3 regions of the Xenorhabdus bakwenae genome follow, and region 1 is predicted to be linked to each of the others. Evidence: predicted binding sites of a transcription regulator. Region 1 holds the regulator's gene; each other region holds the start of a gene.
What was found. The regulator CRP, encoded in region 1, controls carbon source genes, mostly activating them, when cyclic AMP is high. The targets are predictions, from matches to a motif close to ATGTGANNNNNNTCACAT.

Region 1 (5,091 bases):
AACTCCATTAGCACTGGCTAAGTTCCCCAATGATGAATTACCGTATTTTCAGGAGCAATCACAATGATTATCCCGTGGCAACAATTGGAAGCCGATACACTCCACAACTTAATTGAAAACTTTGTCTTGCGGGAAGGTACTGATTACGGCGAACAGGAAAAAACGCTCGAACAAAAAGTGCAAGATGTCAAACGTCAACTTGAGCGAGGTGAAGTTCTGCTGGTATGGTCTGAACTACATGGAACCGTTAATATCTTGTCTAAAGCGATGTTCCGCCCGTAAAGCTCGGTTTGTTTTATTCATTCTAATTGACTGATTCGCCAATTTTATTGATTAAGGAGTCTGTTCATGTCTGCCAAACACCCCGTTATCGCAATCACTGGTTCCAGTGGCGCAGGAACAACCACGACCAGTGTCGCTTTTCGCAAGATTTTCCAACAATTTGACGTAACAGCCGCACTGATAGAAGGGGATAGTTTCCATCGTTATACTCGTCCTGAAATGGATGCCGAGATACGGAAAGCAAGAGAACAAGGCAGACATATCAGCTACTTTGGGCCAAAAGCTAACGATTTCGGTATGCTGGAAAAGACATTCCTTGAGTACGGAGAAACGGGCAATGGCCGCTGCCGAAAATATCTCCATACCTATGATGAGGCCGTCCCCTATAACCAATTACCCGGTACTTTCACACCGTGGGAACCTCTGCCATCAAATACGGACGTCCTATTTTATGAAGGACTGCACGGTGGTGTTGTCACGCCACAACACAATGTCGCCAGTCATGTTGATCTGTTGATTGGCGTTGTGCCTATCGTCAACTTAGAATGGATACAAAAACTCATCCGTGATACCGGTGAGCGTGGGCATTCCAGAGAAGCTGTCATGGATTCCGTTGTCCGCTCAATGGATGACTATATCCGCTACATCACTCCTCAGTTTTCACGTACCCACATCAATTTCCAACGTGTCCCTACTGTTGATACCTCTAACCCCTTCTCTGCCAAAGCGATCCCCTCGCTGGACGAAAGTTTTATCGTGATCCGCTTCCGTGGTCTCACTCAAATTGATTTTCCTTATTTACTCGCTATGCTTCAGGGTTCATTTATTTCCAGCCTAAATACTATCGTCGTTCCGGGTGGAAAAATGGGGCTGGCAATGGAATTAATTATGGCACCGCTTGTTAAACAATTACTGGAAGGCAAAAAAATCTCGTAATTTAATCCCCATTTAATTTTTAATAAGGCAGGTAACAAAAAATAATGTTACCTGTTTTATTAAAATAAATAGGCCATTTTTGGTAACATAATTTTTTCCCTTTTATAAATGTAAAATCAATAAAACCAACTCTTCTGCCTGATTTCTGATAATCTGGCAGTCAGTTTAATAGGCTGAAGCGATACAGGAGAAGACAGAAACGCTTTCCTGTGTTACAAACAAGGTTACAAGTAGGGACTGACAAGGTATATGGTTAAGACAATATACCTAAATTTTGACATCTTTATAATCCATATAAAATTCCCGCTTGTCAGTTTTTCAGCAGGTTAATTGTTAACCTATTGATTTTATCAAGCCAGCCTGAAGAGGAACTACCGTTTCTCACATCATAAAGGCAGAAATAACAACAGAGGATAAAGCGAATGGTTCTCGGCAAGCCACAAACAGACCCAACTCTTGAATGGTTTTTGTCACACTGCCATATTCACAAATATCCATCCAAGAGCACGCTTATTCATCAAGGCGAGAAAGCAGAAACGCTTTACTATATTGTTAAAGGTTCAGTTGCTGTTCTAATAAAAGATGAAGAAGGTAAGGAGATGATTCTCTCTTATTTAAATCAGGGAGATTTCATTGGTGAACTTGGATTGTTTGAAGAGGGGCAAGAACGTACTGCATGGGTGCGAGCCAAAAGTGCCTGTGAAGTGGCTGAAATTTCCTATAAGAAATTTCGCCAGTTAATTCAGGTCAATCCTGATATTCTGATGCGTTTATCTGCCCAGATGGCAAGTCGCCTACAAACCACTTCCGAAAAAGTAGGTAACTTAGCCTTTCTGGACGTTACAGGCCGTATCGCCCAGACATTGCTCAATCTGGCCAAACAGCCTGATGCAATGACTCACCCTGATGGTATGCAAATCAAAATCACACGTCAGGAAATCGGGCAGATTGTGGGTTGTTCCCGTGAAACGGTTGGCCGTATCCTGAAAATGCTGGAAGATCAAAACCTGATCTCTGCACATGGCAAAACCATCGTCGTTTATGGGACACGTTAATTCCCGATAAACCAGAAACTCAGCCAGTGCAGCCCGTTACTTCGCACTGGCTTTTTTACTTTTATTTGTTTAACCAGCGGGATACCGCCATTTCCAGCCGCATCATGCCGTCTGTAATTTCGTCCTCAGGAATGATCAATGATGGGGTAAAGCGCAAGATGCTGTCTCCTGCACTTAATAACATCAATCCCGATTCCGCCGCTTGCTGCACTATCTCTCTGGCCTTGCCCTGATATTCAGCTTTCAATACGGCGCCAATAAGCAAGCCTTTTCCACGAACTTCATGGAAAATACCATATTTTTGGTTCAGTTTTTCCAGAGCATGAATGAGCCTATCGTGCCGTTTTTCCACGCCCATCATCACTTCTGGCGTATTGATGATATCCAGTACGACACAACCGATACTACAAGCCAGTGGATTTCCACCATAAGTCGTTCCATGCGCACCCGTTTCCATTGCTGCCGCTATTGTATCTGTCGTTAACATTGCACTGATGGGAAAACCGCCCCCCAGCGCTTTTGCTGTCGTCAGGATATCCGGCTGTACGCCATAATGCTGGTAAGCATATAATTTACCCGTGCGCCCTATTCCACTCTGGACTTCATCAAAGACCAACAAGACCTGATGTTTATCACACAATTCCCGCACGCCATGCAGAAACTCTATCGTCGCAGGAGTCACTCCCCCTTCTCCTTGAATTGGCTCCAAAACAACAGCGCAAGTGTGATCATTGATTTCCGCCCTGACGGCATCCAAATCGTTAAAAGGTACGTGAACAATATCAGCAGGTTTAGGTCCGAACCCGTCGGCATATTTTGGCTGCCCTCCTACCGAAACAGTGAAAAAGGTGCGTCCATGAAACGCCTGATGGAAAGCAATAATTTTAGTTTTATTCGGATGATGACGAGTAATCGCATAACGACGTGCCAATTTAAATGCCGCTTCATTAGCTTCCGCTCCCGAATTAGCGAAAAAGACTTTCTGGGCAAAGGTCGCATCAATCAATTTCTGCGCTAAAGTTAAGGCTGGCTCATTGGTAAAAATATTGCTGACATGCCACAATTTTTCACCTTGCTGCTTCAGGATGTTCACCAAAGCCGGATGACAGTGCCCCAAAGCCAGAACCGCGATCCCTCCGGCAAAATCAATATATTCTTTACCCTGTTGATCCCATACTCGACTTCCTTGCCCTCTGACAGGAATAAAATTCGCCGGTGCATAAATGGGCAACATCACGTGATCATAGGTATTTCGTTTTATTGCTTTATTTTCTGACATTTCCCCCACCTTATTTTTATCTTTGCCATTTGAAAAATGAAATAATACTCATAAAATATGAATAAAAAATCACTTAAGAGCAAATAAAAAAACACTGAATGAGGGAATATGGAGGTAACTGACTAATATTTCAGGAAATTATTCAACAATTCATGTCCCTGCTCACTCAGAATGCTTTCCGGATGAAATTGCACGCCTTCCAGTGGTAAAGTACGGTGACGTATTCCCATGATTTCATCTACGTCGCCATTGCGCTGACTCCAGGCCGTCACTTCAAATGAAGCAGGAAGCGTTTCTGCGGCAACGACCAAAGAGTGATAACGCGTGACCGTCAATGGACGATCTAATCCTTTAAATACCCCTTGCTGGCTATGATGGATCAGACTGGTTTTCCCATGCATCACTTCACGAGCTTTAACAACGCTCGCACCAAAAGCTTGACCTATTGCCTGATGTCCCAGGCACACACCGAGGATGGGCAATTTCCCTGCAAAATGTGAAATCGCTTCCAACGAGATCCCTGCTTCATTTGGTGTGCAAGGCCCCGGAGAAATGACTAAATGAGTAGGCGCCAAATCTTCGATATCTTCAAGCTGAATCTCATCATTACGCTTAACTAAAACCTCTGCCCCTAACTCACAAAAATATTGATATAAATTGAATGTAAAAGAATCGTAGTTATCTATTATTAGTAACATAGGAGTATATCCTACTGATTATTATAGTCTTATAAGTTGCCCTACCCCAGAGGGATATTATGCATTCTGTATAACAGTAAAATCAGGTAAAGCAGTATTAACAGCAATGGGGGGCTAATCATACCACAGAAGCACTTTTAAAATAGTGGTACGGAGACCGCATTACCATAATGCAGCATGATGTAACAACGTAGAAATGGCGGAGAGAAGGGGAATGCAAACGGTACTCAAACAACCAGTAATGATTATCCGAATACCGTATTATGTCGGTCTTCGAGCTGTTAAGGTTCAACCTTGGCAGACAAGATCACAATAGGTTTTGCCGGTACATTTTGGTAAGGACCAACATTTTCTGTTTTGACCTGAGAAATTTTATCAACCACATCCATGCCCTTAACCACTTTGCCAAAGACTGCATAACCGAAGTCACGCTGCCCGTGGTCAAGGAAAGCATTATCAGTCACATTAATAAAAAACTGGCTGGTTGCGCTATCCTTATCTGCGGTACGTGCCATAGCAATAGTACCCCGCAGATTCCGCAGACCGTTATCTGCTTCATTTTTAATTGGCTCCCGGGTAGCTTTTTGCTTCATATCCTTTGTAAAGCCGCCACCCTGGATCATAAAGCCCGGGATAACACGATGAAAGATGGTGTTGTTATAAAATCCCTCATTGACATACTCAACGAAATTCCTGGTAGTCATTGGTGCCTTATTGCTGTCTAACTCAAGTTCGATTTCTCCAGCCGATGTGACCAGCTTCACGTGAGTTTCAGCGGCTAATACTGGGACAGCTATCGCACTGATAGCACATGCAGCCATAAGCGACACAAAAATACGTT
Region 2 (5,091 bases), 530 kb from region 1:
GATAATTTCCTGTGCCAGAAACAAAGCTACCTCCCAATCATTATCACCTGAAAAGAATGGCAGTTATGCACACTATCTTAGCGTGTGTGCAGTGAGTGATTATTGATCTCAATAACCCCTACTTTGCTTTTGACTCTGGTGTCCAAGCGTTGTCAACAAACTGCCCAACAAACTGGACGCACCAAAACGGAAATGACGGGAATCAACCCATTGATTTCCCATAATACGTTCTGCCAACGCCAAATATTGTGCCGCTTCTTCGCTGGTACGCACACCGCCCGCCGGTTTAAAACCAACGCGATCACCTACGCGCATATCACGGATCACACTCAGCATAATTTCGGCACTTTCCAGCGTCGCATTAACGGGAACCTTACCCGTTGAAGTTTTAATGAAATCCGCTCCCGCCTTAATGGAAATTTCAGATGCCTTGCGAATCAAAGCCGCTTCTTTTAACTCCCCCGTTTCAATGATGACTTTTAGCCAGACGCCGGATTCAGTACAGGCCGTTTTACAGGCTGTTACCAAATCAAAACCAATCTGCTCATTACCGGCCATCAGTGCACGATAAGGAAAAACAACATCCACTTCATCAGCACCATAAGCTATGGCAGCACGCGTTTCAGCCAGTGCAATGTCGATATCATCATTGCCATGTGGGAAATTAGTCACCGTGGCAATGCGGATATCAGGGGTTCCCTGTTCGCGTAATACGTTACGCGCCACGGGAATAAAACGTGGATAGATGCAGATAGCTGCCGTCTTTCCGGCAGGGCTGTTTGCCTGACGACAAAGTGCGGCCACTTTCTCATCTGTATCATCATCATTAAGTGTAGTTAAATCCATCAAACTCAGCGCCAGTTGAGCGGCGGCAGTTAAATCGGTCATAAAACTCTCCAACGGTATGATTATCGTCACTGAATCAGACAACAGACTTAAAACAAATACAGGTGAGAAATCTCACCTGCATTCAATTTGATATATACCAATCTAACTTCAAGATGCGTGTTATATTTCCCCGCTGCGCGGGGAAATATAAGGCCTCGCGTCGTCTTGCGGATTGCTACTTGAAGTTTATCGAGTATAGACTTCCTGTGTCTTACAACGAAAAGAAGAATCCGGCAATGGTTGCACTCATCAAGTTAGAAAGTGAACCCGCCAAGACGGCTTTAAAACCGAAACGGGCAATATCACCGCGACGATTTGGAGCCATACCACCTAAGCCGCCCAGAAGGATCGCAACAGAAGACAGGTTGGCGAAACCACACAGCGCAAAAGAGATAATGGCTTTAGTATGGCCAGAAAGTACTTGCAGCCCCGCAGCCTGGACAGCATCATCGGCTTGCAGGTATTCACTAAAGTTCATGAATGCCACGAATTCGTTAACAACTAATTTCTGCCCGATGAAAGAACCCGCAATTGTTGCCTCATTCCACGGAATACCGATCAGGTAGGCAATGGGTGCAAAAACCCAACCCAAAACCAATTCCATCGATAATTGAGGATAATCAAACCAGCCGCCGATACCGCCTAAGATACCGTTCAGCAAAGCAATCAATGCGGTGAATGCCAACAGCATGGCACCAACATTCAGGGCTAACTGCATACCAGATGCTGCACCCGATGCCGCAGCATCAATAATATTCGCAGGACGATCTTCCGCTGCAACCAACGACATCGCATCAGCCATATCGTGCGTTTTTTCTGTTTCCGGCACCAGCAATTTTGCAAACAGTAAACCACCTGGCGCAGCCATAAATGAAGCCGCAATCAGGTATTCCAATGGAACACCCATAGATGCATAGCCCGCCAATACAGAGCCGGCAACAGAAGCCAGGCCACCACACATCACTGCGAACAACTCAGACTGGGTCATGGTCGCAATGTACGGACGGACAACCAAAGGCGCTTCGGTTTGACCGACGAAAATATTCGCCGTTGCAGACAAAGACTCAGTCCGTGAGGTTCCCAATATTTTCTGCAATCCACCACCCAATATTTTGATGACGAACTGCATAATGCCCATGTAATACAACACCGCAATGAGTGATGAGAAGAAAACAATCACTGGCAGGACACGCAGGGCAAAGACAAAACCGCCGCCGCCGAATAATTCAAACATTTTGTCGGACACCAGACCGCCAAAAATAAAATCTGTTCCTTTTTGTCCGTATCCAATTACATTGGAAACGCCTTTTGACATTCCCCCCAGAATGTCTTTGCCGGCGGGTACATAAAGTACAAATGCCCCAATGGCAACCTGCATCAGAAAGGCGCCCAAGACGGTGCGGATTTTAATGGCTCGATAATTACTGGAGAAGAGTACTGCGATAAAAACCAGCACTGCCATCCCGATCAGGCTCATAAGGAGTTGCATTGGAAGGATCCCTGTTCACTGAATAAATAATAAGAAAATATGTCAGTTATCCTATAAATTCCTACTGACATTGTGTGTGAGCCGATTATACCTAGGACTAAAAAGGAACAAGCAACTAACATCACAAATTAATACCGTAAAAAGTAATATAAAAATACAAAATGAGACATACATCACATAAAACCACCTAGTTTCGGTGGGGTTAGATGATTTAATGGAGAAAAAGGTAAAAGGCAGGATAAATAGGCAAAGAATATAAGTTAAACATTATTAATATGTTATAAGTCAACTCAATGCAAATAGGATAGTGCTATTTTGGTAAAGCTGATTGGCAATTTCATCTGACGGCTCCTGACGCAATTCACACAATACAGAAAAAACCTGTGCAACCCTTTCTGGTCGGTTTGGCAGCCCCTGAAACCCCGATAACGGCATATCAGGCGCATCCGTTTCCAGAACCAAAGATGACAAAGGCAATTGTGAAATAGTGTTCCGGGTCTTTTTGCGCTCTATCGTAGGTAATTGTTCCCCCGACACCAATGTAAAACCCCAGACGAATAAAGGCCTGGGCTTGAGATAAACTCCCCGCAAAACCATGAATAACCCCTGTTCGCGGTAATTTGTGCTTCCTCAAGATTGCTGCCAATTGGTCATGGCTTTTTCTGGAATGGAGTATCACCGGCAGATCGTGTTGTTTCGCTAGTTTTAGCTGTACTTCTAACATGCTTTTCTGCTTTTCAAACTGCGGATCCGGCATATAAAGGTCAAGACCGATTTCACCTACCGCTACGCATTTGGCCTCTTTTTCCTGTAGTTTTTGCGCCAACTCATCCAAATGAACCGCTTGGTGTTCAGCAATATAGAGTGGATGTAAACCAAATGCGGCATAAATCGGAGAATAAGCCTCAGCCAGCGCAGAAACTCTCTGGAAGTTTGTTTGACCTATTGTCGGAACGATAATTTTTTCCACGCCCATTTGTCTGGCTTGTTGCAGGCTCACTATTTCATCACCAGCAAAAGGAGGGAAATCAAAATGGCAATGTGTATCAATCAGCATCTAATCCAACTTATCCATCATGAGAGTTCCTACCGTTTGCACATGCTCCACCATCCCAGACGCCGGGGATTCCACTGACGGGCAATGATTGTCGCCGTTCAGGAAATGGTTTCGCCGAAAACAGTTGTGATCAGAACTTAATCCTGTACGGCATACCCCATAACTTTTACGTTCTGTATGCCCAAATTTGCCTTCAACAAAAGTATGTCCAATCGTTGCCAGAAAATATCGTCCACAACGCCGCCCCACATGATAATCCTGATTTAACGCACTGAGCCGACTGCCTAGAGCCATTGTTGCCAAGGGTGCTGGTGGATAAATTTCGAAGATTTGCACATTATCCGGTGGATTTTCGATAAATTTCTGGGTTCGACGGTAACTTTGTGCATGGAGGTTGAGCATCTTGACCATTTTTTGCAAACTACTCACTTCTAACCAACGCTCCATACGTTTGAACCACTGAGGCGTATAGTAAAGCTGTGAAGGCACTGTGCGAATCACTACAATAGTATCCGCGCCTCGGCGATAAGCCTCCTGCACTGGGATCGCATCACAAATCCCCCCATCTTGGTAAACCACATCATCAAGCGTAACGCCGTTACGATAAAATCCCGGAATGGCGCTGGAGGCCTTGACAATATCCATCCAATTTTTGTCATCTGGATGCAGGTAACTCGGCTCAAAATTATCCGAGCGGCAAGCACACATGTAAAATTCACGTCCAACATCAAACTGACGCATTGCGACAGGAATATCCAACGGCAACTGCTCAGATATGGTATCAATATACCAATCTAAATCGATCAAATGCCCACCACGCACAAAGCGTAATGGATTAAAAAAAGCGGGGTTAGTTGTATAACGGTTGATTATCTTGCGTGCATACCCCCTCTGACCACAAATATAGGCAGAAAGGTTTTGCGCTCCCGCCGATGTCCCAAGGAACAGTTCGAACGGATTAAAACCAAGACGGAGAAATTCATCCAAGACACCGGCGGTAAAAATACCTCGCTGACCACCCCCTTCACAAACGAGAGCAATTTTCCCGGGTTTAATCTGGGACTGATAAGCTAAAGGTTCGATATTACCTAATGTTATTGAAATATGTTTCCCCACTCTTCTCTCCCTCTGAAAGCCGCCGAATACCTATCAGTATATCGTTGCTCAAAAAACTTGCTTGTAACATTTTTATAAAAAGTGAAGAAATAAAGCACCAATAGTTAAATTGATATGAGAATAGCCAGTGACCAGAATGCCGCCAGCGAATGAGTAATTTCGTCACTTAACAAGATATTATTTGAGGAAAAGAAACAGAAAGAGTGGCTATTATCAGCCACTCTATTCTCAATATCTGTTATTTTTTCAGATTAAGATTGTTTTTTAATCTCTATCGTGCTTTTTACTGATTTGACACCTTTTATTCCATGAACAATCTTAACTATCTTCGCCGCTTGATGTTTGTTTTTGACAAAACCGGAAAGATGGACAACGCCTTTTTCCGTTTTCACCGAAATGTCATGACTATTTATCCCCTTATGTTCCAGCAATTTTTCCTTCACTTTTGCTGTAATGGCACTGTCATCTAAATAAGTATTTGCTTTTTGCAGGGAGTTATCAATTTGGTTCCCTGCACTGTCTAGCGATTTATCGATTTTTT
Region 3 (5,091 bases), 160 kb from region 1:
ATTTTGTCTGGCTGATACCAATTGGCATGCGCCAATCCATCAGGGCGAATTCCTTCTTGCAGGTAAACATCATTCCTGAGCGTCTCAGCATGCTGGTGAATTAACGCTTCATTCTGGTATCTTCCTGAGAATTGAACAGGATTGACCTGACGTTCAGCGAACATTTCATCCAAAATGGTGGCTATTCTGGCAACCGTCGGCTCAACATAGATCCCAGAAATCGGAACCCTTAGCGAAAACGCTTTTTCAATCTGTTCTACCATGCGGGCGACAAGGATGGAATGCCCTCCGATCTGGAAGAAATCATCCGTGATACCGAATACATCTGCCCCCAGTAAACCACGCCAAATTTCATAAACACGTTTTTCAGTTTCCGTTTGCGGCTGTACTCTGTCATGGCTGGCATTTAGACGCTCTGCAACGTCTTCCAACCGCTTTTTATCTCTTTTGCCACTGCTTGTCAGCGGAATATAGGGAATACGGTAATATTCAGCCGGTATCCACGCTTCATGCAGTACTTCTCTGAGAGAGCGTTGAGTCTCCCGTACCCAGTCCTGCGATACCACCAGATTAGGATTGAACAATACAAATGCCTGGATTCTGGCAAAATCACCACGGCCCGCGACCCGGATAATGGCATCCTGTACACCATGTTGTTTTCTCAATGCAATTTCTATCTCACCTAACTCGATCCGATATCCCCGCACTTTTACCTGATCATCTTGCCTCCCCATATAAATGAGGGTGCCATCTTCCAGCATACGTGCCATATCTCCCGTCAAATAGGCCCTTTTACCTTTTTGAGTTATGTCGGGAACGTATCTTTTGGCGGTTTCAGTTGGATTATTGCGATAGCCTGCGGTCACGCCCAATCCACCAATAAGAATTTCGCCCACAGTGCCTTTCGGCACAGTCCGCAGATATTTATCGACAATCGTGATACTGGTGCCCGGAACAGGCCCCCCCAATTGAACTTTATCACCCTTTTTCATGCGGAACGCAGTTGACCAGATGGTTGTTTCCGTTGGGCCGTAAACGTTCCATAATGTGCTTCCGGTGGCTGTCAGTTGATCGGCCAAATCTTGTGACAACGCTTCTCCTCCGCAAAGCATGCTCATTTCTGGGCGCGGCATCCATCCTGCATTCAGGGCCATGGACCAGGTCACCGGAGTTGCCTGGGCGAAAGTGAATTGTGGTTTTGACAGTGTGTCAGACAGTGCCATTGCATCGCGTTGGGTATCAATTGAAGCGATGTAGATACTGCCACCATGCACCACGGTCAGCAGCAATTCCAGCACTGAGATATCAAAGGAGAATGTCGTCAATGCCAACATATGGTCACGCGGGCTGATTGATAACAGTTTGCCAAATCCGCATAGGCAGGCAGCCAGGTTATCATGTTGAACTTGTACTGATTTTGGCAATCCTGTAGAGCCAGAAGTAAACATCACATAAGCCGGATGATCTCCCAGTACAGGAATATCCCTATTTTTTGCCCGTTGAGTTTGAGCGACCTTATCTAAGATAGTCTTCATAGGGATGAATGTTGACGCCTTAAGCCCTGCCGGGACCGTATTATCGGCTACCAAAATACTTTCCGGCAGACGGGTAAGAATATCGTTCAGGCGCTTTTCCGGCATCATGGTATTTAAAGGGATATATACCGCCCCAATTCGCCAAATGGCCTGCATGGTGACAAACCATGCAATCCCCCGCTGCGCCGCAATAGCAACATTGCTACCCATTTTGACCCCGTGGAGACGCAAAACTTCTGTCGCATTATCAATGCGTTGGTTCAGTTCACCAAATGTTAACGTTTCATGGGGATCAGCAACAGCGACCTCATTGGGTATGCTTTTTGCCAACTCAACCAACCGAACAGGAACGTTCTTAAACCATGGTTCTAGCTCTGCTGTCATGTGTCTGATATTACGATTAAATTCAGTTTCAACAGCCGGAGAATTTTTTTGCCCAGTAGTAAATGCTGTGTGTAATATTGCCTTGTGTGTATAAGTATTCATAATGATGCTCTCATTCTGAGCCTCATTAGTTTCATCACTTTTCATGATGAATAGAGGCATCAATGCTGGTAGTCGTTATCTTCCAATTTTTGTCTGCATTCAGTATTTTCAAATACCTTATGCTGACGCTAACTGGATCATAAAAATAAATTGCAAAAATTTATTGCGAATTTAATAAATAGATTAATTAGTATTAATTTGTAATCTTTTATTAGTTAAATAATCAGCTTATATAAAACTAATTATTATTTGGAAGGCAGAGTGTATTACGCCTATACAATCTGCAACCAATTCTAACTAACAAGTTGATATTATTGTAATTTACATCATAAAATAGTCATCCAACCCTGCATAAAAACGGCTATCAGCAGCATGAATAACTATTTGTAGTAATATCTATTATTTTGAATTTTAATTTCAATAATTTTATTTATAAGCGCGTTACAAAAAACGCAAAGCATGTAAATAAAAATAAATTACATGGAAAAATGAAAACATTATTCAAATAATGTCATCAAAAAAACAGTACCACTTGTTAAAAAAAGCCGACAGAAAAACGCCAACAGTGATTAATTAAATAATTTTATCATAGGAATGTTTGTGTGGATTATATTTATCTGACTTTTCTATGGTGACTACTTCAGACAAATCCCCTAATAATAATGCGCTTTTATTGGGTCGAGAATATATACAAACTTTAAACGCGCGAAAATGAAAAATAGCGCAAAAGGCCATTCATTGTGATTTTCATCACACTAATATAAATAAATTGTCTTCAAAAAAAGCGTTAAATCACTCAAAATTATCGACTTTGCGAAATTATATCTATATGTTAGCGATACCTCACAGTCATAAAAGGTTGTTTTCAGCTAATATTAGCTTCGATATAGAAAATAAATAGCTAAAATTTTTCGTTTAACGCCATCACTGCTTGATGGTGGTGATTCGCTCATACAAAAGTCACGTGGAGACAAAAAATATGTTAAGTATTTTCAAGCCGACGCCTCATAAGGCCCGGTTGCCCGCGCAGGAAATAGATCCACTCTATCGTCGCTTGCGCTGGCAAATTTTTATAGGGATCTTCTTTGGATACGCAGCTTACTATCTGGTAAGGAAAAACTTTGCACTCGCCATACCCGCCTTGATCGAACAAGGCTTTTCTAAGGGGGATCTTGGCTTTGCATTGTCAGGCATATCAATTGCATACGGCTTCTCAAAATTCATCATGGGTTCCGTTTCCGACCGCTCGAATCCACGTGTCTTCTTGCCGGCGGGTTTGATACTGGCGGCGGCAGTGATGTTATTTATGGGCTTTGTACCATGGGCAACGTCCAGCATTGCTATCATGTTTTCTCTGCTGTTCCTCTGTGGCTGGTTCCAGGGGATGGGGTGGCCGCCTTGTGGACGTACTATGGTTCACTGGTGGTCACAGAAAGAGCGTGGTGGCATTGTTTCTGTCTGGAACTGTGCGCATAACGTTGGCGGAGGCATTCCCCCCTTACTGTTCATGTTGGGGATGGCCTGGTTCAATGACTGGAAGGCCGCATTTTATATGCCCGCCTTTGCTGCTATCATCGTGGCATTCATCGTTCTCGCTTTAATGCGCGATACACCACAATCTTGTGGCTTACCGCCAATCGAAGAGTATAAAAACGACTACCCGGCCGATTACACCGAAAACAATGAAAAGGAACTGACTGCAAAAGAAATTTTCATGCGGTACGTTTTGCCGAATAAATTGCTGTGGATGATCGCCGTTGCCAACGTCTTCGTCTATTTACTGCGCTACGGTATTCTTGACTGGTCACCCACTTACCTGAAAGAAGTGAAAGACTTTACCATGGATAAGTCTTCCTGGGCTTACTTCCTGTATGAGTACGCGGGTATTCCGGGTACGCTGCTGTGTGGTTGGATGTCGGATAAGGTATTTAAAGGCAACCGTGGTGCCACCGGTGTATTCTTTATGACACTGGTCACCATCGCTACTATCGTATTCTGGCTGAACCCAGAAGGTAACCCTGATATCGATATGCTCTGTATGCTGGTTATCGGCTTCCTGATTTACGGCCCGGTGATGCTAATCGGCCTGCATGCCCTTGAACTGGCACCGAAAAAAGCAGCAGGAACAGCCGCAGGTTTTACTGGTTTGTTTGGCTATCTGGGCGGTTCGGTTGCGGCCAGTATCATCGTCGGTTATACCGTTGACTATTTCGGTTGGGACGGCGGCTTTATGGTCATGATCGGCGGTTGTATCCTCTCGGTTATTCTGCTGGTGCTTGTGATGTTAAGTGAACACAAACATAAGCAGGAAATTGCCCGTCAAGGTCAATAAAACACAACTGAAAGACGCCAATTAATCACCTTATCAATCGCAGTACAACGTTTTGTACTGCGATTTCATGGATGAATAAGTCTGTTTACTCTGCTCTGTTAAATAGACTACTTGCTTTTACCTTATAGATATATTCCTCATATCCACACTTTATTAGCACCTTTTTGATTTTGAAAACACCTTTAATTGATGATAATAAAGGCTGAATATTTACACCCACATAAAGTAATATTAAATAATGCTTACCTTATCATTACCCACTTATACCAATCCAATTTCAAGATGCGTGTTATATTTCCCCGCGCCGCAGGGAAATATAAGGCCTCGCGTCGTCTTGCGGATTGCAACTTGAAGTTTATCGAGTATAAACAGAATCCGGAGAAAAATTTTCATGTCATAAAACTGTGACATACTGCTGATAACATTAATATTCAGGATTGTGTTATGTCATCATCTTATATAAAAATCGACTTGAATGATCACCTATTTTTCTGGCTGCTGACGAAAAATCAGTAAAACGGTAAGTAACATCAACTTTTATCTAAGATTTTTATTAGAATAAATGGAGAATCTCAATGCAGACCCCTATGAAGGCAATTATGGCCGGTATTTTGTTAGCATCATCCATGTCAGGTATTGCACATGCAGCCGATAAGATTGTTATCGCCCATCGTGGCGCGAGTGGTTATTTGCCTGAACACACATTACCCGCCAAAGCAATGGCGTATGCACAAGGCG

Region 2: the regulator CRP is predicted to act here: its motif matches at 2,539-2,556, upstream of PXH59_RS18735 (NupC/NupG family nucleoside CNT transporter).
Region 3: the regulator CRP is predicted to act here: its motif matches at 2,760-2,777, upstream of glpT (glycerol-3-phosphate transporter).

Annotation. Positions count from the first base shown of each region.
Region 1 is NZ_CP119194.1:3,242,675-3,247,765, reverse strand. Features, by position in the region: gene PXH59_RS16225 (YheU family protein) at 64-282, shown strand; gene PXH59_RS16220 (phosphoribulokinase) at 349-1,218, shown strand; gene crp (cAMP-activated global transcriptional regulator CRP) at 1,641-2,273, shown strand; gene PXH59_RS16210 (aspartate aminotransferase family protein) at 2,335-3,552, opposite strand; gene PXH59_RS16205 (aminodeoxychorismate synthase component II) at 3,675-4,250, opposite strand; gene ppiA (peptidylprolyl isomerase A) at 4,532-5,091, opposite strand, start outside.
Region 2 is NZ_CP119194.1:3,773,931-3,779,021, forward strand. Features, by position in the region: gene deoA (thymidine phosphorylase) at 1-24, opposite strand, end outside; gene deoC (deoxyribose-phosphate aldolase) at 109-888, opposite strand; gene PXH59_RS18735 (NupC/NupG family nucleoside CNT transporter) at 1,100-2,365, opposite strand; partial or broken gene PXH59_RS18740 (TatD family hydrolase) at 2,663-3,434, opposite strand; gene PXH59_RS18745 (patatin-like phospholipase family protein) at 3,435-4,550, opposite strand; gene PXH59_RS18750 (BON domain-containing protein) at 4,802-5,091, opposite strand, start outside.
Region 3 is NZ_CP119194.1:3,398,272-3,403,362, reverse strand. Features, by position in the region: gene PXH59_RS16875 (thioester reductase domain-containing protein) at 1-2,021, opposite strand, end outside; gene glpT (glycerol-3-phosphate transporter) at 3,001-4,353, shown strand; gene glpQ (glycerophosphodiester phosphodiesterase) at 4,929-5,091, shown strand, end outside.